Regions from separate parts of the Streptomyces sp. NBC_00287 genome, predicted to be linked through region 2. Evidence: riboswitches for the same ligand, from Rfam matches in the RefSeq annotation. Region 2 holds a riboswitch; each other region holds the start of a gene.

Region 1 (7,650 bases), 4.0 Mb from region 2:
GCTGGCGTGGCGGGCTCATCATGCGCGGACTGCGCACGCTTCCGGTCGAGTTCACCCCGAGTGCCTGAACGTCCCGCGCAGAGCCCGCGTTCGACGGATCGTCAGGTCAAACGTGACACGCCCTCAAGCCTGTGATCTTCACGTGATCTGCGCGGCATTAACTTGTGACAAGTGATCGTCTGGCGATACGTTCACTCGTCAGCGCGGCGCCTTGCGTCACCGGCACCGCGCCGGTCCCTGACGTCTTCGAAAGGCCCCCGCATGCTCTCCGGGAACGGTCGTCACCGTCGCCCCCGCCAGGCCCCGGCTCTCATCGTCGCGGCCGGAGTGACCGGCTCTGCCATCGCCATCCCGCTCCTCGGCGCCTCGGGCGCGAGCGCTGCCGAGGGCACGACCTGGGACCGGGTCGCGGAGTGCGAGAGCGGTGCCTCCTGGAGCGAGAACAGCGGCAACGGCTATTACGGCGGTCTCCAGGTCACCCAGGAGAACTGGGAGCGGTACGGCGGCACGACGTACGCCGCCAGCGCGGACCAGGCCAGCCGCTCCCAGCAGATAGCCGTCGCCGAGCGCATCCTCGCCGACCAGGGTCTCGCCGTCTGGCCGACCTGCGGCCCGCTCTCCGGCCTTGACGCCGAGTCGGGTTCGGTCGACATCGACACGGGCGTGGCGAGCGATGAGCCCGCTTCACCCGACTCCTCCGCTTCACCCGACTCCTCCGCTTCACCCGATTCATCCGGTTTGCTGGACTCCATCGACGGCGACTCCTCCGACTCGAAGTCCGATTCCTCCCCCTCGCCCGAGGCTACGGCCAACTCGGCTAAGTCGGACAAGTCCTCCAACTCCCCGGAGGCTGGGGAGTCCGCGGAACCCTCGACATCCCCCGAGAGCGACCCCTCTCAGGAAGTCGACAGCGAACCCACAGCCACCCCAGGGCGGGACAACTCGGACAACTCCGGTCAGACCGAAGGTGATTCCGCCCTCACCGACACCGGCTCCACCACCGAAAACGGCACCGGCACCGGCCGCCATCGCGGCGAACCCGCCGAAGAGGGTGCCGAAGAAGCCGACGGCTCGTACGTCGTCCGCGTCGGCGACAGTCTCGTGGGCATCGCGGACTCCCTTGACCTGAACGGCGGATGGCGCGGCCTCTACGCCGCCAACAAGTCGACCGTCGGTACCGACCCGGACCTCATCCTTCCCGGTCAGACCCTTGAAGTAGGGGTCGAACCGGTCGAAAAGCAGCGGTAGTTCACGTCACGCTTCGCGCTGAATGTCCGGTTTGGCGAAAGTGTGGGATGAGTCTCAGAAGCCCTGATCGTCTTTGAAATTCCGCGGATCGCCTGTCTACGGTCAGGACCGCTCGCCAACACGAGCCCCGGCTGCCGCAACGCCGAATCCTGCCAGCGGCCGTACGGGAACAGTCGTCGCGTCATGCGCCGTAGGCAGGAGCGGGGGACCCAAGGTAAGCGCCGGGACCGGCAGTTGAGGCAGCTCAACAGACGGCACCGGCTTGGGGTGAAGCCGCGCGACCAGGAGCCGAAAGGCGACGGTCCGCGGCCGGGCAACTCAACCGGCCCGAACCCGACAGCTCACCTCGCAGGCGTCGGTGAGGGGATCGATCCATGCTGTTTTCCGGCAAGGGCAAGCACCGTCGTCCGTCCAAGGCCACTCGCGCCATCGCCATCGCCGGCGTCACCGGCGCCGCTGTCGCCGCCCCGCTGATGGCGGCCGGCAACGCCTCCGCCGCCACCGCCTCCGAGTGGGACACCGTCGCCCAGTGCGAGTCCGGCGGCAACTGGTCCATCAACACCGGCAACGGCTACTACGGCGGTCTGCAGTTCTCCGCCTCCACCTGGGCCGCGTACGGCGGCACGCAGTACGCCTCCACCGCCGACCAGGCCAGCAAGGCCCAGCAGATCGAGATAGCCGAGAAGGTCCTCGCCGGCCAGGGCAAGGGCGCCTGGCCGCACTGCGGCACCGGCCTGTCGAGCGCCGCGTACACCGGCGGCTCCAGCTCCACCGGCTCCACCGAGAGCAGCACCGAGACCCGTTCGACCGAGGAGCAGTCCGCCTCGCGTTCGACCGAGCGTCCGGCGCAGAAGACGCAGAAGACCGTCACCACCCCGACCGGCAAGAAGGTCAAGAAGGGCGACGGCGAGTACAAGGTCGTCAAGGGTGACACCCTCAGCACCATCGCCGAGGAGCACGACGTCAAGGGCGGCTGGGAGAAGCTCTTCCAGCTGAACAAGGACATCGTCGCGGACGCCGACCTGATCTACCCCGGTCAGCAGCTGCACCTCAAGTAATCCCGTAGCCGAACCACAGGCCCCTCATATCGGTGTCCTCCATACTGGAGGCCTCGTGAGGGTCACCCCCCGTCCCCACGGGCTCCCCGCTCCGGTGCGTGTTCCCCCGTACGCACCGGAGCGGGGTTTTCTTTTCCGGTAGTTCACCGCCCCTTTGTTCCGTGGAGAAACAATGGGTACCGTCTGTCCTTGTCCACGGGACGGTCGGTCGGCTGGCCTATGTCCCTCAGGCGGTTAGGCTCTAGTCGCAAGGCTCACTGCCCCGCACTTCCAGCGTCACATCCCATGAAGGAGATGCTCGTGCCGTCCATCGACGTCGTCGTAGCCCGGGAAATCCTGGACTCCCGAGGCAACCCCACGGTCGAGGTCGAGGTCGGCCTCGACGACGGCAGCACGGGTCGTGCCGCCGTTCCGTCCGGCGCGTCCACCGGCGCCTTCGAGGCCATCGAGCTCCGCGACGGTGACCCGAACCGCTACCAGGGCAAGGGTGTCGAGAAGGCCGTCCTCGCCGTCATCGAGCAGATCGGCCCGGAGCTGGTCGGCTACGACGCCACCGAGCAGCGCCTGATCGACCAGGCGATGTTCGACCTGGACGCCACCGACAACAAGGGCTCCCTCGGCGCCAACGCCATCCTCGGCGTCTCGCTCGCCGTCGCCCACGCCGCCTCCGAGGCCAGCGACCTCCCGCTCTTCCGCTACCTGGGCGGCCCGAACGCGCACCTGCTGCCGGTGCCGATGATGAACATCCTGAACGGCGGCTCGCACGCCGACTCCAACGTGGACATCCAGGAGTTCATGATCGCCCCGATCGGCGCGGAGTCCTTCTCCGAGGCGCTGCGCTGGGGCACCGAGGTCTACCACACCCTCAAGAAGGTCCTGAAGACGAAGGGCCTGTCCACCGGCCTGGGCGACGAGGGCGGCTTCGCCCCGAACCTGGACTCCAACCGCGCCGCCCTCGACCTCATCCTCGAGGCCATCAAGGAAGCCGGTTACACCCCCGGCGAGCAGATCGCCCTCGCGCTCGACGTCGCCGCCTCCGAGTTCTACAAGGACGGCGTCTACTCCTTCGAGGGCAAGGACCGCTCCGCCGCCGAGATGACGGAGTACTACGCCGAGCTCGTCGAGGCGTACCCGCTCGTGTCCATCGAGGACCCGCTGTTCGAGGACGACTGGGCCGGCTGGAAGACCATCACCGACAAGCTCGGTGACAAGGTCCAGCTCGTCGGCGACGACCTGTTCGTCACCAACCCGGAGCGCCTGGCCCGCGGCATCGAGGACGGCGCCGCCAACGCGCTGCTCGTGAAGGTGAACCAGATCGGTTCGCTCACCGAGACCCTGGACGCCGTGGAGCTCGCCCAGCGCAGCGGCTTCAAGTGCATGATGTCCCACCGCTCCGGCGAGACCGAGGACGTCACCATCGCCGACCTCGCCGTCGCCACCAACTGCGGCCAGATCAAGACCGGCGCCCCGGCCCGCTCCGAGCGCGTCGCCAAGTACAACCAGCTGCTGCGCATCGAGGAGATCCTCGACGACGCCGCGGTGTACGCCGGTCGCAGCGCCTTCCCGCGCTTCAAGGGCTGAGCCTTCCCGCACGTCCGCTCTGCGGACCACGGGCACAGTAAGGGCTAAGGCCTAGCCAGTCGTACGTACGTCCCCGTACCCGGTCCCGTACCGTGTGCGGGGACGTACGCGCGTGTGAACGGGAGTGAGCGATGGCCGTCAAGGACCGGGACCGTTTCTCCACCGCGACCAGGATCCGGTTGCTCGGTGAGCAGACGGCGGCCCGTGTCTACCGCTCCCAGACCAAACGACAGGCCCGCCGCTCCCGGCTCACCGGCCGCGCGGCCCTGCTCGCCCTCGTCGTCTGCTCCCTGGTCGTCGCCCTCGCCTATCCGATAAGGCAGTACGTCGCCCAGCGCGCCGAGATCGCCGATCTGGAGCAGCAGAAGCAGCAGGCCCAGGAGCGGGTGGAGGAACTGCGCGATCTCAAGGCACGCTGGCAGGACGACGCGTACGCGGAGCAGCGGATCCGGGAGCGGCTGCACTATGTGATGCCGGGGGAGACCGGGTTCATCGTGGTCGATCCCGACGCGGCGAAGCAGGCGCGCACCGACCTGGGCGCGGCCGACCGGCCCTGGTACGCGAACGTCTGGGACGGGGTCGACAAGTCCGACGCCGCCGATCGATAGACAGACCGCGATAGACAGATCGCGCTGGATAGACAGAGACGAAAGACTGTTATGGAAACGCCCCCGCCCACCACTCCGCGTACCGAGCCGACCGACGCGGATGTCGAGGCCTTCAAGCAGCAGCTCGGCCGGCCGCCGCGTGGGTTGCGTGCGATCGCCCACCGCTGTCCCTGCGGCCAGCCGGATGTGGTCGAGACGGCACCCCGGCTGCCGGACGGTACGCCCTTCCCGACGCTCTACTACCTGACGTGCCCCAAGGCGAACTCCGCCATCGGGACGCTGGAGGCGGAGGGGGTCATGAAGGAGATGACCGAGCGGTTGCAGACGGATCCTGAGCTGGCCGCGGCGTATCGCTCGGCGCACGAGGACTACATCCGGCGCCGCGATGAGATCGAGGAGCTGAAGGGCTTCCCGAGCGCCGGGGGGATGCCGGACCGGGTGAAGTGTCTGCATGTGCTGGTGGCGCACTCGCTGGCGGCGGGGCCGGGGGTGAACCCTCTGGGGGACGAGGCGCTGGCGATGCTGCCGGAGTGGTGGCGCAAGGGCGCTTGTGTGACGCGGGTTCAGGAGGACGTCCAGTGACCCGCGTTGCCGCCATCGACTGCGGTACCAACTCCATTCGTCTGCTCGTCGCCGACTGTGACCCGGCGACCGGTGAACTCGTCGATCTGGACCGTCGTATGACCATCGTGCGGCTCGGGCAGGGGGTCGACCGTACCGGGCGGCTTGCTCCCGAGGCGTTGGAGCGGACCTTTGCCGCTTGCCGGGAGTATGCGGCGGTCATCAAGGAGCATGGCGCGGAGCGGGTGCGGTTCGTCGCCACCTCCGCCTCTCGGGACGCCGAGAACCGCGATGACTTCGTGCGGGGGGTCATCGACATCCTCGGGGTCGAGCCCGAGGTGATCAGCGGGGATCAGGAGGCCGAGTTCTCCTTCACCGGTGCGACCAAGGAGCTGGCCGAGCACGACCACCTCCCCAAGCCGTATCTCGTCGTGGACATCGGCGGTGGATCCACCGAGTTCGTCGTCGGTGAGGAGCACGTCCGTGCCGCCCGGTCCGTCGACGTCGGGTGTGTGCGGATGACCGAGCGGCATCTCGTGCGGGACGGGGTCGTGGCCGATCCGCCCGGCGCGGAGCGGATCGCCGCCATGCGTGCCGATATCGAGGCCGCTCTCGATCTCGCCGAGCAGACCGTGCCGTTGCGGGAGGCGCACACGCTCGTGGGGCTCGCCGGGTCCGTCACCACCGTGTCGGCCATCGCGCAGGAGCTGCCGGAGTACGACTCCGCCCGCATCCACCACTCCCGGGTCTCCCACGACCGCGTCCGCGAGATCACCGAGTGGCTGCTGCACTCCACGCATGCCGAGCGCGCGGCCGTTCCCTCCATGCATCCGGGGCGGGTCGACGTCATCGCCGCGGGGGCCCTCGTACTGCTGGCGATCATGGAGCGGATCGGGGCCGAGGAGGTCGTCGTCAGTGAGCACGACATCCTCGACGGCATCGCCTGGTCGGTGGCGTAGCTCTCCTTTGTTACCGATCGGTAGCCCTCGGCTGAGCAGGTCATGTAGCGTCTGAGCGCGTTCGAGGGGCCCTTGAGGGCCCCTCTGCGACACTCCGTCGGGAAAAGTTCGTGAAGTTCTTCACAAGGAATTCGGCCCGGTCGGGGCACGGAAGGGGGCCGGTTGGCCCTTCCGGGGGCCCAACACCCGCTTGAACATGTTCAGGAGGGGTGTGCGAGGGTTCCGGAGGAGGGGGTCGCGGGGGAGTGTTTCGGAGGGCTCACGGTGGCCTCCGGCGGCCAGAGAGGCAGCTCACGCGGCATTGACAACGGTCCGCCCTACACGGTGGAACCCCCTCGCCGCCATGACCTGGATCACGCGAGCCGCGGAGGATAGCACACCCCCTGCAGAAGCTTGTGAAGGGGCGCACGAGCGACCCCCCTGAGGCAGGTGGATACTCGATGGCATGAGCACCACGGAGCGTCCCAGGATCCTCGTAGTAGGCGGTGGGTACGTAGGCCTGTACGCAGCTCGGCGCATTCTCAAGAAGATGCGCTACGGCGAGGCGACCGTCACGGTCGTCGACCCCCGGTCGTACATGACCTACCAGCCCTTCCTCCCCGAAACCGCCGCCGGCAGCATCTCCCCGCGCCACGTCGTCGTCCCGCTGCGACGCGTGCTGCCCAAGGCGGAGGTCCTCACCGGCCGGGTCACCACCATCGACCAGGACCGCAAGGTCGCCACGATCGCCCCCCTCGTGGGCGAGGCGTACGAGCTGCCGTTCGACTACCTGGTCATCGCGATGGGCGCGGTCTCCCGCACCTTCCCGATCCCCGGCCTCGCCGAGCAGGGCATCGGTATGAAGGGCATCGAGGAGGCCATCGGCCTGCGCAACCACGTGCTGGAGCAGCTGGACAAGGCCGACTCCACCACCGACGAGGAGATCCGCCGCAAGGCGCTCACCTTCGTCTTCATCGGCGGTGGCTTCGCGGGTGCGGAGACCATCGGCGAGGTCGAGGACATGGCCCGCGACGCGGCCAAGTACTACACCAGCGTGTCCCGTGAGGACATGCGGTTCGTCCTCGTCGACGCGGCCGACAAGATCCTCCCCGAGGTCGGCCCCAAGCTCGGCCAGTACGGCAAGGAGCACCTGGAGGCCCGCGGGGTCGAGGTCTACCTCTCCACCTCGATGGACTCCTGCGTCGACGGCCATGTCGTGCTGAAGAACGGCCTCGAGGTCGACTCCAACACCATCGTGTGGACCGCGGGCGTCAAGCCGAACCCGGCCCTGACCCGCTTCGGTCTGCCGCTCGGCCCCCGTGGTCACGTCGACTGCGAGCCGACGCTCCAGGTCAAGGGCACCGACTACATCTGGGCCGCCGGCGACAACGCCCAGGTCCCGGACCTCATCGGCCGCAAGGCGGGCAACGAGAACGCCTGGTGCCCGCCGAACGCGCAGCACGCGCTGCGGCAGGCCCGCGTCCTCGGCGACAACGTGATCTCCGGTATGCGGGGCTTCCCGCAGAAGGACTACAGCCACGCCAACAAGGGTGCTGTGGCGGGCCTCGGCCTCCACAAGGGCGTCGCGATGATCGTCATGGGCAAGATGAAGATCAAGCTCAAGGGCCGGCTGGCGTGGTACATGCACCGCGGCTA
Region 2 (7,650 bases):
TCCGCGCCGAAGGCCGCCGGCTCCAGCGCGCGGAGCACGGAGCTCAGGGAACGGAAACCGGTCACGGTACCTCCATGTGGAGTCGTCGAGGCATCCCATTATGGTCGGCCCCTCCGACAACGACCGCCGCCCGCTCCTTGCTGAAGATCGGTTCAGCACATTGACAGTGCGGGAGCCCGTTCAAGATACTGACTCGCGATTCAGTAAGGAGTCCCCATGACCACCCCCTTCCTGTCGCTCACCTGGGCCGATGACGTCACCGGCCGCCAGGGCTTTCTCGTGATCGACGGGCTGGTGCGCGGGGTGTGCAGCGGCGGTCTGCGGATGCGCGAGGGCTGCACTCTCGACGAGGTCACGGGGCTCGCCCGCGGCATGTCCATGAAGGAAGCGCTGCACTACGACCCGGACGGCCGCTACATCCCCCTCGGCGGCGCCAAGGGCGGCATCGACTGCGATCCGCGGGATCCGGCGGCGTACGACTTGCTCGTGCGCTATCTGCGGGCCGTACGGCCGTACATCGCGAGCTTCTGGGCCACCGGTGAGGACCTCGGGCTCAGCCAGGACCTGGTGGACCGGGCGGCGACCGAGGCGGGCCTGGTGTCGTCGATCCAGGCCGTGTATCCCCTGCTCGACGACGAGGCCGCCGCCCGGCGGCGGCTGGCCGACGCCTTCGCCGTGGAGGTGGACGGCATCGGGCTCGACGAACTGGTCGGCGGCTGCGGGGTGGCGGAGTCCGTGCTCACGGCCCTGGACCGGGCCGGGATGCCGTACGCGGGCACGCGCGTGGCCGTGCAGGGGCTCGGCACCATGGGCGGGGCCACGGCACGGTTCCTCACGCGCGCGGGGCTGACGGTGGTGGCCGTGGCCGACCTCAAGGGCACCGTCGCCAACCCGGCGGGCCTGGACATCGAGAGCCTGCTCGCCGCGCGGGACGCGTACGGCACCGTGGACCGCGCCGCGCTGCGCCCCGGGGACCGTGAACTGCCGGGCGACGCCTGGCTGTCGGTGGACGCGGAGGTGCTGGTGCCGGCGGCCGTGTCCTACGCCGTCGACACCGTGAACCAGGAGCGGATCACCGCCCGCTGGATCGTCGAGGCGGCCAACATGCCGGTACTTCCCGAGGCCGAGGCACTGCTGGCCGCGCGGGGCATCACCGTGCTGCCCGACGTCGTCGTCAACTCCGGGACGAACGCCTGGTGGTGGTGGACCCTCTTCGGCGACATCGGCCCCGACCCGACCGAGGCCTTCACCCACACGCGCCACTCGATGCGGGCCCTGACCGACCGCATGCTGACCCGCGCGGAAACCGACGGAACGACCCCACGCGCGGCAGCCCACGCCATCGCCGCGGACCAGCTGCCGGTGATCGCGGAGCGGTACGGGCGATACCGGTGAGCGCGTGCTGCCGGTCGGCGCGAACCGGGGAGGGGCTGGCCCGAGCATGGAGTTGAGCCGCCCCGCCGCCACAGGTGAGCGCGTGCCACCGATCGGCGCGAACCCGGGAAGGCTGGCCAGAGGGCCGAGGTTGAGCCGCCCGGCCGCCACCGATGAACCCGTCCCGCCGATCGGCGCGAGACCAGGAAGGGCCTGCCCGAAGGACGGGAGTTGAGCCGCCCGGCCGCCACCGATGAACCCGTCCCGCCGATCGGCGCGAACCCGGGACGCGCTCGCCCGAGCGCTGGCTGTCACCCGCCGACCGGTGGCCGCTGACCCCGTGCCCCCCAAGGCGACTCCACCCCCGACGGTAGGGTGAGCCGCGTGGCGAGGGTGCGGTTGAGTGTGGCGGAGCGGCGTGAGGAGTTGCTGCGGGCCGCCATCGAGCAGATCGAGGCGCGGGGCGTAGCGGCGGTCAGGATCGCCGACGTGGCCTCGGCGCTCGGCGTGAGCAACGCCCTGGTGCTCTACCACTTCTCCACCAAGGAGAAGCTGGTCGCAGCCGCCTTCGCCCACGCCGCCGAGGACGACCTCGCCCATCTGCGCAAGCTGCTCGGCCGCCGCACGACCGCGCTGCGCCGACTGCGCACCGCCGTGCGCTGGTACGCGCCCACCGGCCAGGCCAAGGGCTGGCGGCTGTGGATCGAGGGCTGGGCGGCGGCGCTGCGCGAACCCGCGCTGCGCGAGGTCACCCAGGCCCTCGACACGGAGTGGAAGGCGGCCATCGCCGAGGTCATCGCCGAAGGGGTTGCCGCGGGCGAGTTCCACTGCCCCGACCCTCAGGGCGCCGCCCTGCGCCTGACGGCGCTGCTCGACGGCCTCGCCGTCCAGCTGACGTCCTACCCGGGCGCACTGTCACACGCGCGTGCCCAGGAGTGGGCCGACGAGGCACTGGCGCGCGAACTGGGAGTGCAGCGCGGGGCGTTGACCGCGTCGGCCCGCTGAGCCGCCGCCCGAGGATCAGACCAGTTCGTACACGGCCGTAACCCTGACGTCGTCCTGGATCTCACCCGGCGCGATCGGCACGCCCGCCCCGCCGCCCGCGACGTCCGCGGGAGCCGGGACCGGGGAAGGGCCACCGGACGCGCCCTCGGTGAGCGAGATCAGTCGGCCCAGGTGCCGTCCGCTCAGCCGGGCGTACTGGAGTGCTTTCGCATGCGCGTCCTTGTGCGCGGCCTCACGCGCGCGTGCCCGTAGTTCGGTGCGGTCGGCGACATCGAAGACGACCCCGTGGATACGGCCCGCGTCGCCCGTGGCGTCCGTGACGGACTGGAGGATCTCGCCCGTCCGGGCGACCGTGCGGACCTTGAGCGTGAAGTTCTGCGCGGCCTGATACCCGGTCAGCGTGGAGTTGCCGTCCTGGTACTTGTACACGGGCGTGAGGGACAGCCCCTCGGTACGGACATCCTGCTCGGCCACGCCGCGCTCACGCACCGCGGCCAGCAGGGCGTTCGCGGCCTTGCTCTGGGCGACCTGCGCGGCCTGCGCGGTCTTGCCGACGGCCTCCACGCCGACGCTGACGAGCGCCAGATCGGGGGCGGCGGTCGCGGAGCCGACACCGGTCACGGTGACGGTCGACGGTGCCGGCGCGTTGCGTACGACCGGGGCGGCGGATGCGGTCAGCGCGGTCGCCGGAGCGGCGGCGAGGACCGGCAGGCCGAGGGCGAGGAGGGCGACGGCGAGCGTGGCGGTGGTGCGGGGCAGCGGTGCGGACATACGGTGCCGACCTTCCGGACGTCGGGGACGGTTCGCGCCCATCCCAGCACCGGGCCCCGCACGCACGCGTGCACCACTCCCCCGCGGTCACCTCACTGGTCGAGCACGCCGGACGCGGCAGCGGGGAACCTCAGGCCGCCGCCTTTACCGACAGAGCCACACCCACGCTCCACGCACCCTCACACCGCCGACTCGATCCGCATCTTGATGTCGTCCGGCGACAAGCTGCCCTTGGCCGTCACATGGTCCCCCGACGACTCCCCACGCAGCCGCCGCCCGATCCACGGCACCAGATACTCGCGCGCCCAGTGCACATCGTCCCGCCGAACCTCCAACGTGCCGCGCGGCGGCAGCGGTGGCCATGGCTGGTCCGGGTCGGCCGGCACCTCCATGCCGAGGACCTGGCCCGCGCGCAGCGCCACGCGCGTGTGCCCCTCGGGAGAGAGATGCAGCCGGTCGTCGTCCCAGGCGCGCCGGTCCTGCACGGTCTTGAGGGACCACAGGTCGAGCACCGGGCAGCCGTACCGGTCGGCAATGGCCCGCACATGGAGGTTGTACGTGGCGATCTTGCCGCGCAGATGCTTCAGCACCGGCACACCACGGGTGTCGAAGCCGGTCGTCACCATGACGGTGCCGACGGACTCGGTGAGCCGGGCGATGGCCCGCTCGAAGCGCTCGGCGACTTCGTCGGGATCGGTGCCGGGCCGGATGATGTCGTTGCCGCCGGCGCAGAACGAGACCAGGTCCGGGGCGAGTTCAAGGGCCCTCGGCAGTTGGTCCGCCACGATCTGGTCCAGCAGCTTGCCGCGTACAGCCAGGTTCGTATAACTGAAGTCGCCCTCGGGCCGGCGGTCCGCGAGCAGCACCGCGAACCGGTCGGCCCAGCCGACGAACGCCCCGTCCGGGCCGGGGTCACCGACGCCCTCGGTGAAGCTGTCCCCCACCGCCACGTACGACCCGATCACTGCTCTGTTGTCACTCTTCGAATCGTCTGCCACATCGGCTCATGATTCACCTTCGAATGTGACCTACGCGACCGTAGGCAGGGGTTGACGGGCGGTGAGATAAGCCACTCCTAAAGCCTTCACCAATTCCGGAATAGACCTCGGATCAGGGCTGTTGAGGCGTCAATCGCCAGACGGAGTCAATCGCCGCACCCGGAAGTCAGTGATCCGGAAATGACTCCAGGTGGTACGGAAGGCGAAGTGCCCGCCCGTGTACGGCTCGGGGTCGGTGTAGTCGAAGACGAGCCGCCCGTTGTTCCACCACTGGACGGTCGGGCCGTCGGAGACGATCCGGACCCGGTTCGGCTCGTTCGGCACCAGCAGCGGCTCGGTGTAGTCGTAGAGCAGCGGACGCACCCCGGCCTCGCCGACGTACCGGCGCAGCCGCGTCGTGGTGTTGTAGTTGGCGCCGTAGCCGGAGTAGTACGTCTTGAGGTAGTCGTACTCGGCCAGCGCCCCGCCCCTCGGTGTGGCGAAGAGGTCGTCGGGGGAACGGACGTCGACGGCGTTCCAGAAGTTGTTGAGGTCGGAGACCCGGTCGTTGACCCCGCCCTCGGAGACGGGTGTGGCGGTGTACTCCAGGACGTACGGGCCTTCGAACCGCTCCCGGAACCAGATCGTCGCCCCCGCGGGCACGTCGACCTCCAGGGTGCCGCGGGCGGCGGTGACACTGCCGCCCTTCTCCAGTTCCACGGCCCATTGACGGAGGCCATGGTGGAAGTCGTCGCGGGCGAGGAGGCGGCGGTGGCGGGGCGACGCGCTCGCGGCCGCCGGGGCGAGGGCCGCCAGGGCGGCTCCGGCGGCCAGGGCACCGAATGCTCTACGTGTGGTCGTCATGGGACACGGCTCCTTCGGGTGATCAGCGACAGAAAGCGCTTACCCCTCGGAGGGCCGGACAACACCGAAGGCCGGACCCGGGGATCGGGGGTCCGGCCTTCGGAGGCGTGTCAGGCAGGTGGTTCTTCAGCGATACGTCCGTCAGCCGACGGAGACGCCCTTGGAGCTGAGGTAGGCGACCGGGTCGACGTCCGAGCCGTAGTCCGGCGTGGTGCGGATCTCGAAGTGCAGGTGCGGGCCGGTCGAGTTGCCGGTCGAACCGGAGAGACCGACCTGCTGGCCCGCCGTCACCGACTGACCGCTGGAGACGGACAGCGAGGACAGGTGGGCGTACTGCGCATAGTGGCCGTCGGCGAGCTGGATGACGACCTGGTTGCCGTACGCGCCCGCCCAGCCGGCCGAGACGACGGTGCCCGCGCCCACGGCCTTCAGGGAGGTACCGCTCGGGACGACGAAGTCGACGCCGGTGTGGTAGCCGCTGGACCACATGCTGCCCGCGACCTTGTAAGCGGTGCCGACGCCGGAGCCGGAGACCGGAGCGGTGAAGCCACTGGCGGAGGACTGGGCGGCCTGCGTGGTGGTGGTCGCCTTGGACTCGGCGGACTGCGAAGCCTCCGATGACTTGGCGGAGTTCGAAGAGGACTTCGCGGAGGACTTGGCAGCCGGCTTCTCGGCGGTGTCCGTCGTCGCGGCCTTCTTGCCGATCGACAACTTCAGGCCGGGGTGGATCAGCGCCGGGTCGTCGCCGACGGCCTCACGGTTGTCCTGGTAGAGCTTCTCCCAGCCACCGCTGACGTTCTGCTCGTTCGCGATCTTCGAAAGGTAGTCCCCCGACCGCACCGTGTACGTCTTCGCGACTGCCTTCTTCTTGGTGGCCTTCTTCTCGGCCGCCTTCTTGTCCGCGGTCTGAGCCGACTGGACCGACTGAACGGCCTTTTCCGAAACGGACTGCGACGGGGCCGCGTGGGCGCCGGTGGCTCCCAGGAACGGGAGGGCGAGCGCGGCGCCACCGGTTCCGGCGACGGCGATCGAGCGGGTGAAGCGCAAGGTCTTGGGACGGCGGTGCTTACCCTTCGCGGGCATGGCGAATTCCTCTCCGGCGCCTACGAGGTGAGCTGTCGGGTTCGGACTGGAGATGTCCGGCCGCGCGCTGGGCGCGACTTGACCCCAAGCCTGTTCCGGAGACCGGACCAGGCGGTGGTGCCTGTGGGTCCCCCGCTCCTGCCATGTACGGGTGAGTGTGTGCGGATTCCGAGCAGTGGCAGGATTCGGCGTCCGCTCGGATTGGTGGCGAACGTAAGCGACCAAGACGCAAAGGGACAAGCAGAAGGTTCCACCCGAAGGCATACCTCTTGATCCCTTGTGAGAATTCCCAGTCACTTTCTGTGCATTAAGGCATGCCCGGTTCCGGCAAATGCCCTTGAAAACCGCCTGAATTACGTGAACATGACGGGCGACGCTCGGTCACGAATATGACGCTGCTCACGTGACGATGCTCCACACTCCTTTATTCCAGAGCGAGTTGGAATGAAGGCTGCAATTCGGACAGAACACTCAGAAGCGACGCAGGCGGCGAAGTGTCACATCAAGGTCGACCAGTAAACCCGCGATGAATCAGCAGGGTTTCAACGTTGTTCGCCCGTTTTGCCTCATTCAATGGCCGGCCAGTACTCATGTCGTATCGTCGAGGCGTGCCCGTCGGCGAGCCGAGTCGGCGGGATCCGGTGGGAGGAGCCCAAGTGACGCAGCAGGTCCCGTCGACCGAGCCCGAGCTGGCCGCAGTGCGCAACTTCCGTGATGTGGGCGGGCTGCCGACCACGGACGGACGGCGGGTGCGGCACGGAGTGCTGTTCCGCAGCGGCCACCTCGCGCACGCGACCGAACAGGACGCGGCGTTCCTCGACTCCCTCGGCCTGCACACGATCTTCGACTTCCGCAACGCAGCGGACCAGAAGCTGGAGGGCCCCGACGTCGAGCTGCCGGGTGTCCGGAATGTGAACCTCCCGCTGACCGACCCCGCGGACGGCGCCGAGTTCTGGAAGATGGTCCGCGACGGCGAGATCGAGCAGCTGCGGGAGATCCTGGACGACGGCAAAGCCGCGAACCGGATGATCGAGTCATATCGCACGATCGTCAAGGAGCGCACCGCCGAGCACTCCCAGGTGCTGCACTCCCTCGCCGAGGACAGCGTCCCGGCCCTGATGCACTGCGCGGCCGGCAAGGACCGGGCCGGCCTGTCCATCGCGGTGACGCTGCTCGCCCTGGGCGTCGAGCGCGAGGCGATCCTCGCCGACTACCTGGAGTCGAACGCCAAGCACCGTCGCTACAAGGTGCAGCGCAACAACACCTACACCCCCGAGGTCATGGAGCTGCTCAGCCCTCTGTTCGACGCGCGCGCCGAGTACCTCACGGCGGCCTTCGACACCATCGAGGCGACCTGGGGCAACGTCGACACCTACCTGGAGCAGGCGCTGGGGCTCACCCCCGAGATCCGCGAGCGGCTGCGGGACCGGCTGCTCGACTGAGCCCAGCGGCTACTGCTTGGCGCCGAGCTCGAACAGCAGGTAGATGAACGCGGCGAAGGCGTGTCCCACCGCCAGGTAGATGATCAGCCGAACCCACAGGGCGCGCGGGAACTTCTCCTCCATGTCGCTCATGG
Region 3 (7,650 bases), 2.3 Mb from region 2:
TCCTCCAGCTCCTTGGTCTGGCCGAGGGCGCGCATGTGCGGGAAGACGCCGTCCTCCATGCCGGTCAGGAAGACGACCGGGAACTCCAGCCCCTTGGCGGTGTGCAGGGTCATCAGGGTGATGACGCCCGAGCCGTCCTCGTCCTCGTCGGGGATCTGGTCGGAGTCGGCGACCAGCGCGACCCGCTCCAGGAAGGCGGCCAGCCCTGCCGGGGCTTCCTCCGACTCCTGCTCGAACTCAAGGGCCACGGCGGCGAGTTCCTGGAGGTTCTCGATCCGGGTCTCGTCCTGCGGGTCGGTGGAGGCCTGCAACTCGGCGAGATAGCCGGTGCGTTCGAGGACGGCCTCGAGGACGGTCGCGGGTCCCGCGCCGGACTCCACGATCGTGCGGAGCTCCTCCATCAGCGCGTTGAACCGCTTGACGGCGTTGGTGGAGCGCGCGGCCATGCCGTACGCCTCGTCGACGCGTTTGAGGGCCTGCGGGAAGCTGATCTTCTCGCGCTGGGAGAGGGCGTCGATCATCGCCTCGGCGCGGTCGCCGATGCCCCGCTTGGGGACGTTGAGGATGCGCCGCAGGGGGACGGAGTCCTCCGGGTTGGCCAGCACGCGCAGGTAGGCCAGGACGTCCCGGACCTCCTTGCGCTCGTAGAAGCGGACGCCGCCGACGACCTTGTAGGGCAGGCCGACGCGGATGAAGACCTCTTCGAAGACTCGGGACTGAGCGTTGGTGCGGTAGAAGACGGCGACATCGCCGGCCTTCGCGTCGCCCGCGTCCGTGAGGCGGTCTATCTCGTCGGCAACGAACTGCGCCTCGTCGTGCTCGGTGTCGGCGACATAGCCGGTGATGCGCGCGCCCGCGCCCGCGTTGGTCCACAGGTTCTTGGGGCGGCGGGACTCGTTGCGCTCGATGACGGCGTTGGCGGCGGTGAGGATCGTCTGGGTGGAGCGGTAGTTCTGCTCCAGCAGGATCGTCGTCGCGTCCGGGTAGTCCTCCTCGAACTGGAGGATGTTGCGGATGGTCGCGCCGCGGAAGGCGTAGATCGACTGATCGGCGTCACCGACGACGCAGAGCTCGGCGGGCGGGAGGTCGTACTCGCTGGGCGGTACGTCCACGGGGTGCTCGGAAGTGCCCACCAGCTCCCGCACGAGGGCGTACTGGGCGTGGTTGGTGTCTTGGTACTCGTCGACGAGGACATGCCGGAAGCGGCGGCGGTAGTGCTCGGAGACATCCGGGAAGGCGCGCAGCAGATTGACCGTCGTCATGATCAGGTCGTCGAAGTCCAGCGCGTTCGCCTCGCGCAGGCGGGACTGGTACATCGCGTACGCCTGGGCGAGGGTCTTCTCGAAGCCGTCGGTGGCTTGAGCGGCGAAGTCCTCCTCGTCGATCAGCTCGTTCTTGAGGTTGGAGATCTTGGCGCTGAAGGACTTGGGCGGGAAGCGCTTGGGGTCGAGGTCCAGGTCACGGCAGACCAGGGCCATCAGGCGCTTGGAGTCGGCGGCGTCGTAGATCGAGAAGGACGAGGTGAAGCCGAGCTTCTTCGACTCGCGCCTGAGGATCCGCACGCAGGCGCTGTGGAAGGTCATCACCCACATCGCGTTCGCGCGCGGGCCGACGAGCTGCTCGACGCGCTCCTTCATCTCGCCCGCGGCCTTGTTGGTGAAGGTGATCGCGAGGATCTGCCCGGGGTGCACATTCCGCTCGGCGAGCAGATAGGCGATGCGGTGCGTGAGCACGCGCGTCTTGCCGGAGCCGGCGCCGGCCACGATGAGCAACGGGGTGTCGGAGTGCACGACGGCCGCGCGCTGGTTCTCGTTCAGCCCCTCGATCAGCGCGGCCGCGTCGATGGCCGGGCGCGGGGCGCCGTCCCGGTAGTAGGCGTCCCGGTCCGGCGGCACGTCGAACTTCCCACCGAACAGATCGTCCGGAACCGGCTCCGGGGCGTGCTCGTCCTCGGGCGGCGGCGGGGCTTCTTCCTCGTGCCCACGAGGGGTCTGGAGGTCCGCCAGGAAGCTGTCGTCAAAGAGGCTGCTCATCGCTCTCCGAGTCTAGGGCTCCCCACTGACACCCCGCCGCCGCCCTTGGGAACATCCCCCGATTCAGAAGCCGAGGATCTTCCAGACCTGGCCGCCGGGTGTCTTCTTGCCCTCCATGACCGTGCCGTCACGGTCCGCGACCGACCAGGCCGAGACATAGACCTTTCCGTCGTACGGGTCGACGGTCACGCCCGCCGGGAACGGGACCTTCACGTTCGTCCGCTTGCCGCCGGAGACCTTGGTCACAACGCCGTTGAAGAGCTGGCTGACGTACAGGTCGCCGCTGCCGTTGACGGCGAGGCCGCTGATCGGGCCGAAGCCGGACTTCCAGCCGAGGATCTTGCCGGTCCAGGGGTCGACGCGCCACACGCGCGCGGTGGGCTTCTCGGTGAGGCCGTTCAGCTCGCCGACGTAGAGCTTGCCGTCGTGGCCGAGCGCCAGGGACGTGGGGACGGACTCGCGCCCGTTGTGGTCCGGGAAGACGGTGAAGGGGCGGGCCTTGCCGGACTTCGAGATCTCAACCAGGTCGTTCCCGGCCGCGTCCGCGACGATCTTCCGACCGTCCGGCAGCGCGAGGACGGCGTACGGGTTGGATTCCAGGTTGGCCTTGTGCGGGTTGTACTTCAGCTCTACGGCGGACACGTCGGCGGCGATCTTCGCCTTGCCGTGGTTGACGCGCAGCAGCTTGCCGAGAGTGTTCCAGGGCGGCGTCGTGGGCACCCCGGCCTCCGGCGGGACGAAGGTCTCCACGGCCCAGACCTCTCCGTACAGGGCGGAGACACCGTCGACGCCGGTGGCGAAGCCGCCGTCCGGGGCGGCGCCCGAGGGCAGCCCCTTCACCACCCTGTGATGCTTCCACGCGCCCCCGTCCCAGTAGATCTTGGTGATGGCGGAGGTGAGACCGACGCAGGTCTCCCCCTCGGGCCCCTGTCCGATGCACTTCTTGCCGCCCCGGCCGGCCTCGGCGACATACAGCCGCCCCTGGTCGTACGAGAGCTGGCGTGGATTGTCGAGTCCGCTCGCGATCACGCGGACGACCGGGCGGCTTTCCCCTCCCCCGCTCGCCCCGGCGGGCGCGATGCCCGCGGTGGCGGCTAGCGCGACGCCTGTGGCGACGACGAGTGATGTGCGCTTCCTCATGCCCGTACCCCCTACTCACCCACCGCGGCTCACACGACCACGGCTGGCTGGAAGCTAGCGCCCGGAAGCGGGCGGACGATGTCACTCCGGAGAAAATACGTACAAGTCGGCGCAGATCCGTCCGGATTGACCACGCCCAGCGACGCCCTGACCTAAGGTCACGAAAATGTATCGGGCATATCACCCATCAACCTTCACAGGGGCCACACCAGTTGGCTACCGTGCCGGACAGGCCGTACGACCCCCACCGGCGAACCTCGCCGGGCCGCGCGGCCTCCGCCGAGTCCGCTGCCCGCCCACGGCAGCCGGAGCCGGGGACCCACCGACATTGGGGTGAATCGACCCGACTCCCTTACGGGAAAAGGGTCGTAGGGCAACCCTTCCTAACCACCCGCCCGAACCCGACAGCTAACTCGGTAGGCGGACCATTGGAAGGAGTCGCCTCCCTTGGCGTCGCACCGCAAGTCGCGTCCCGCGGGTACGCGCGTAGCAGGCATACGGACCCCCGCCCTGGCCACGGCCGCGCTCACCTCCGTGGCCCTGCTGTCCCAGACGGCCAACGCCACCCCGTCCACGGACGACAAGCCCAGCCTCGAAGAGGTCGAGAAGAAGGTCGACGACCTCTACCGCCAGGCGGAGACGGCGACCGAGAAGTACAACGCCGCCAAGGAGAAGACCGCCAAGCAGCGCAAGCAGGTCGACACCCTCCTCGACGACGTCGCCAAGCGCACCCAGAAGCTCAACGACGCGCGGGAGGAACTTGGTTCCTTCGCCGCCGCGCAGTACCGGACCGGCGCCGCCGCCCCCGACACCGCGACGTTCCTGCTCGCCGACACCCCGCAGGACTACTTCGACCAGAGCCAGCTGATGAGCCGGATGACCGGCCGTCAGAAGGAAGCGGTCGACGACTACGTCACGCAGCAGTCGGCGACGATGAAGAAGCGCAAGGAGGCCACCGAGAGCCTCCAGACGCTCAATGAGTCGCAGACCGATCTGAAGACCGCCAAGACCACGGTCCAGAAGAAGCTCGCCGACGCGCGGGAGCTGCTCTCCGAGCTGACGGCGGAAGAGAAGGCGCGGCTCGCCGAGATCGAGCGCAAGCGCCAGGAGGAGGCCGCGCGCAAGGCGGCCGAGCTGGCCGAGCAGCAGGCGGAGGAGGAGCAGCGCCGCCAGGAGGCCGCGGAGGCGGCGGCACAGCAGCAGGAGAGCAGCTCTTCCGACTCTTCGACTTCGGGCAGCAGCGCATCCGAGTCCACAACGGACTCCTCCTACGCCGCGAAGGCCGAGAAGGCGCTCGCGTTCGCCCGCGCGCAGATCGGCAAGCCGTACGTCTGGGGTGCCACAGGACCCGACTCCTACGACTGCTCCGGCCTCACCCAGGGCGCCTGGAACGCCGCCGGCATCTCCCTCCCCCGCACCACCTACGACCAGGTCAACGCCGGCACCACGGTCCCCGTCTCCAGCGCCCAGCCCGGCGACCTCGTCTTCTTCTACGACGACGTCACCCACGTAGGCATCTACATCGGCAACGGCATGATGATCCACGCCCCGAAGCCCGGCACCTACGTCCGCGAGGAGTCGATCTTCTACGACGGCGAGGGCTCGATCCACAGCGTGGTACGGCCGGCCTGAGACAGCGAGGCACGCGCGCGGGGGTGATTCGACGCCCGGTTTCCTCACCCACGCGCGCGTGCCCCCTCGTAACCCGCGCCCCGCTCCTTAGCATCGGCGCATGTCCGGCACCTCTGCGCTTCGCTCACTTCGCGCCTGGTGGGCGCTGCGTCCTCCGGCGGCCGGGGCGGCGGTGATGGCGACCGGCACGGTGTCGGTCGGTCTGCACCTCACCGGGTACGAGGTCCTCTCCCTCATCGCCCTGATCGTGGCCTGCCTGGCCTGGCTGGGACTCGCCGCGGACTTCGTCGTACGACTGGTGCGGCAGCCGGAGCGCTGGCGGCAGGAGGCCGGCACCCCCGCCGCGCTCACCGCCGTCGCGGCGACGACCGTGCTCGGCACCCGCTTCTCCGCCGAGGACTGGCAGCCCCTGGCCGCGGCCCTGCTGGCGCTGGCCGCCCTGCTGTGGCCGGGCCTGCTCTACGTCGTCGTACGCCACTGGCACCGCCGTATGCCCGGCGCGGTGTTCCTGGGCTGCGTGGCCACGCAGGGCCTCGCCGTACTCGGCGCCACGCTCGCCGCGGCGGAGTCGACGGCCTGGCTCGCGCACGCGGCCCTGGTGCTGTTCTGGCTCGGTCTCGTCCTCTACGTCGTCGCCCTCACCCGCTTCGATCTGCGCCAGGTGCTCGAGGGCGCCGGGGACCAGTGGGTCGCGGGCGGTGCGATGGCCATCTCCGCGCTCGCCGGGTCCAAGCTGATCGCCGCCGACAGCGCGCGCCTGTACCTGTGGAACAACGACGCCGACGACGTCCTGCGCAAGGTCACCGTCGCCCTGTTGGTGCTCGACCTGGCCTGGTACGCCGCACTCCTCGTGGCCGAGGTGATCCGGCCGCGGACCCGCTACGACGTCCGCCGCTGGGCGACCGTGTTCTCGCTGGGCATGACCGCGGCGGCGACCCTGTCGGTCGCCGCCGCGGTGGACGTCTCCTGGCTGGAAGGCCCCGGCGAGGTCCTGCTGTGGATCGCGGTCGCGGTCTGGTTGGCCGTCGCCGTGGGGGCGGTACGGGAGGAGCGGGCCTACGCCTCGGCCGCCGCGGCTGCCTCGGCCGAGGACGCCAGGCTCACGTCCACAGCACCGCGATGAAGATGTTCGCCGTGGTGAGCAGCCCCACAAGACCGAACAGGTTCTTGTCCACCTTCTCGTCGTCCCGCTTCACATAGACGAGCCCGAGGATCACGATCAGCAGGGCCAGCTTCACGCCGATCTTGAAGTTGTCGACCGTCTGGTCGTCCGCCTGGTTGAGCCCGACCAGGATCACCCCGGTGACCAGCATCGTCAGCGCGCCGTGCAGCATCGCCGGGACAAAGCGGGCGGTGCCCTGGCCCATCGCCTTCATCTGGGTGAGGAATCCGCCCAGGAGGGAGGCGATGCCGATGATGTGCAGGCCGACGAAGAGATGGATGAGTACGTCCATGAGGCCGGAGCCTAATCAGGGGCCCCCGGGACGCCCGACACCGGCCCGCCTTCCCCCGCCAACGGATCTTGCATATATGCGCTCCATAGCACCCCGTCACCGCCACTCGCCCCGAAACCACCACTTCGGTCATCGCACAGCGTGAAGGTGACCGCCCCATTCGCGGATCACGGTCACATACGGTCACCTGGCGATCCCCTGATGGCAGTTCCGCACAACGCGTTACCAAGCCGACACACCCCGGTTTAGCGTCCTCCACCAGGTGACCGGCTCCCCACCGCCGCCCGGGCCAGGGGCGGCAGTCGGACACCACCGCCGAGAAGGTCCGGCGGCGGCCTGCTCCCCCTGTGCGGGCCGCCGCCGGACGTGTAAGCCCGTACGACGCTCCCCCTGGCGGCCGTACGGACCGGGCGGGTCGTAGGAGTCGTGCGAAAGGACGTGCAGTCCACGTGGCAGCGCACCGCAAGCCCCGACAGCGCTCGGCCGGCGGCAACACCGTCCGTACGGCCGCCACGGTCGCCCTCGCGGGCGCGGCGACCGCGACCGGCTTCGACGGGACCGGGCACGCCGAGCCCGAACTGACACCGGCGCAGGTCAAGGCGAAGGTGGACCGGCTGTACCAGGAGGCGGAGGCCGCCACCGACAAGTACAACGGCGCGAAGGAGAAGGCGGACTCGGCCGAGGCGCGGCTGAAGTCACTGCGGGACGAGGCGGCGCGCAAGACGGAGAAGCTCAACTCGGCGCGGGACTCGCTCGGTTCGATGGCCGCGGCCCAGTACCGCGACGGCGGTCTCGACCCCGCCGTACAGCTCGTCCTCTCCGACGATCCCGAGCGGTATCTGGACGGCGCCGAGTTCGCCGAGCGGGTCGGCACCCGGCAGGCCGCCTCCGTCGCCGATGTGCGCAAACAGCTCCGGGAGATCGAGCAGTTGCGCGGGGCCGCGCACATCGAGCTCGCCTCGCTCAAGTCACGCCAGGCGGAGCTGAAGCGGCACAAGCAGACGATCACCGGCAAGCTGGACGCCGCGAACCGGCTGCTGTCCCGGCTGTCGGCCGAGGAGCGCGCGGAGTTCGACGGGGGCGCCGATCGTGCCTCCCGGTCGGTCTCGGGCGCGCGAGAAGGGCTCGCGGCCCCCGGAACGGCCACGACGCGGGCCCCCAACTCCCGTGCCGCGGACGCCGTCGCCTACGCCTACCAGAAGCTCGGCAGCCCCTATGTGTGGGGCGCGACCGGCCCGGACGCCTTCGACTGCTCGGGGCTCACCCAGGCCGCCTACCGCGCCGCGGGCGTCTCGCTGCCCCGCACGACCTACTCCCAGATCGACTCCGGCCGCCGTGTCGCCCGCTCCGAACTCCTCCCGGGCGACCTGGTGTTCTTCTACTCCGGCATC

The links. A riboswitch is a leader RNA that binds a small molecule or an ion and turns the genes downstream of it on or off. The one in region 2 is predicted to bind cyclic di-AMP.
Region 1: linked by a shared signal. The riboswitch ahead of OHT76_RS18180 (transglycosylase family protein) and the one ahead of OHT76_RS36490 (LysM peptidoglycan-binding domain-containing M23 family metallopeptidase) in region 2 are both predicted to bind cyclic di-AMP.
Region 3: linked by a shared signal. The riboswitch ahead of OHT76_RS26425 (C40 family peptidase) and the one ahead of OHT76_RS36490 (LysM peptidoglycan-binding domain-containing M23 family metallopeptidase) in region 2 are both predicted to bind cyclic di-AMP.

Annotation. Positions count from the first base shown of each region.
Region 1 is NZ_CP108053.1:4,006,081-4,013,730, reverse strand. It holds gene OHT76_RS18190 (cytochrome P450 family protein) at 1-68, shown strand, start outside; gene OHT76_RS18185 (transglycosylase family protein) at 262-1,248, shown strand; cyclic di-AMP (ydaO/yuaA leader) riboswitch at 1,425-1,618, shown strand; gene OHT76_RS18180 (transglycosylase family protein) at 1,623-2,306, shown strand; gene eno (phosphopyruvate hydratase) at 2,607-3,887, shown strand; gene OHT76_RS18170 (FtsB family cell division protein) at 4,019-4,495, shown strand; gene OHT76_RS18165 (DUF501 domain-containing protein) at 4,547-5,077, shown strand; gene OHT76_RS18160 (Ppx/GppA phosphatase family protein) at 5,074-6,015, shown strand; gene OHT76_RS18155 (NAD(P)/FAD-dependent oxidoreductase) at 6,461-7,650, shown strand, end outside.
Region 2 is NZ_CP108053.1:8,053,173-8,060,822, reverse strand. It holds gene OHT76_RS36520 (MBL fold metallo-hydrolase) at 1-65, opposite strand, end outside; gene OHT76_RS36515 (Glu/Leu/Phe/Val dehydrogenase dimerization domain-containing protein) at 217-1,395, shown strand; gene OHT76_RS36510 (TetR/AcrR family transcriptional regulator) at 1,759-2,379, shown strand; gene OHT76_RS36505 (SIMPL domain-containing protein) at 2,395-3,150, opposite strand; gene OHT76_RS36500 (SGNH/GDSL hydrolase family protein) at 3,330-4,115, opposite strand; gene OHT76_RS36495 (DUF6250 domain-containing protein) at 4,278-4,991, opposite strand; gene OHT76_RS36490 (LysM peptidoglycan-binding domain-containing M23 family metallopeptidase) at 5,133-6,074, opposite strand; cyclic di-AMP (ydaO/yuaA leader) riboswitch at 6,079-6,242, opposite strand; gene OHT76_RS36485 (tyrosine-protein phosphatase) at 6,731-7,516, shown strand; gene OHT76_RS36480 (DUF6126 family protein) at 7,526-7,648, opposite strand; partial or broken gene OHT76_RS36475 (XRE family transcriptional regulator) at 7,645-7,650, opposite strand, start outside.
Region 3 is NZ_CP108053.1:5,763,101-5,770,750, reverse strand. It holds gene pcrA (DNA helicase PcrA) at 1-2,033, opposite strand, end outside; gene OHT76_RS26430 (ScyD/ScyE family protein) at 2,097-3,173, opposite strand; cyclic di-AMP (ydaO/yuaA leader) riboswitch at 3,441-3,613, shown strand; gene OHT76_RS26425 (C40 family peptidase) at 3,621-4,805, shown strand; gene OHT76_RS26420 (tellurite resistance/C4-dicarboxylate transporter family protein) at 4,906-5,928, shown strand; gene OHT76_RS26415 (hypothetical protein) at 5,906-6,259, opposite strand; gene OHT76_RS26410 (C40 family peptidase) at 6,709-7,650, shown strand, end outside.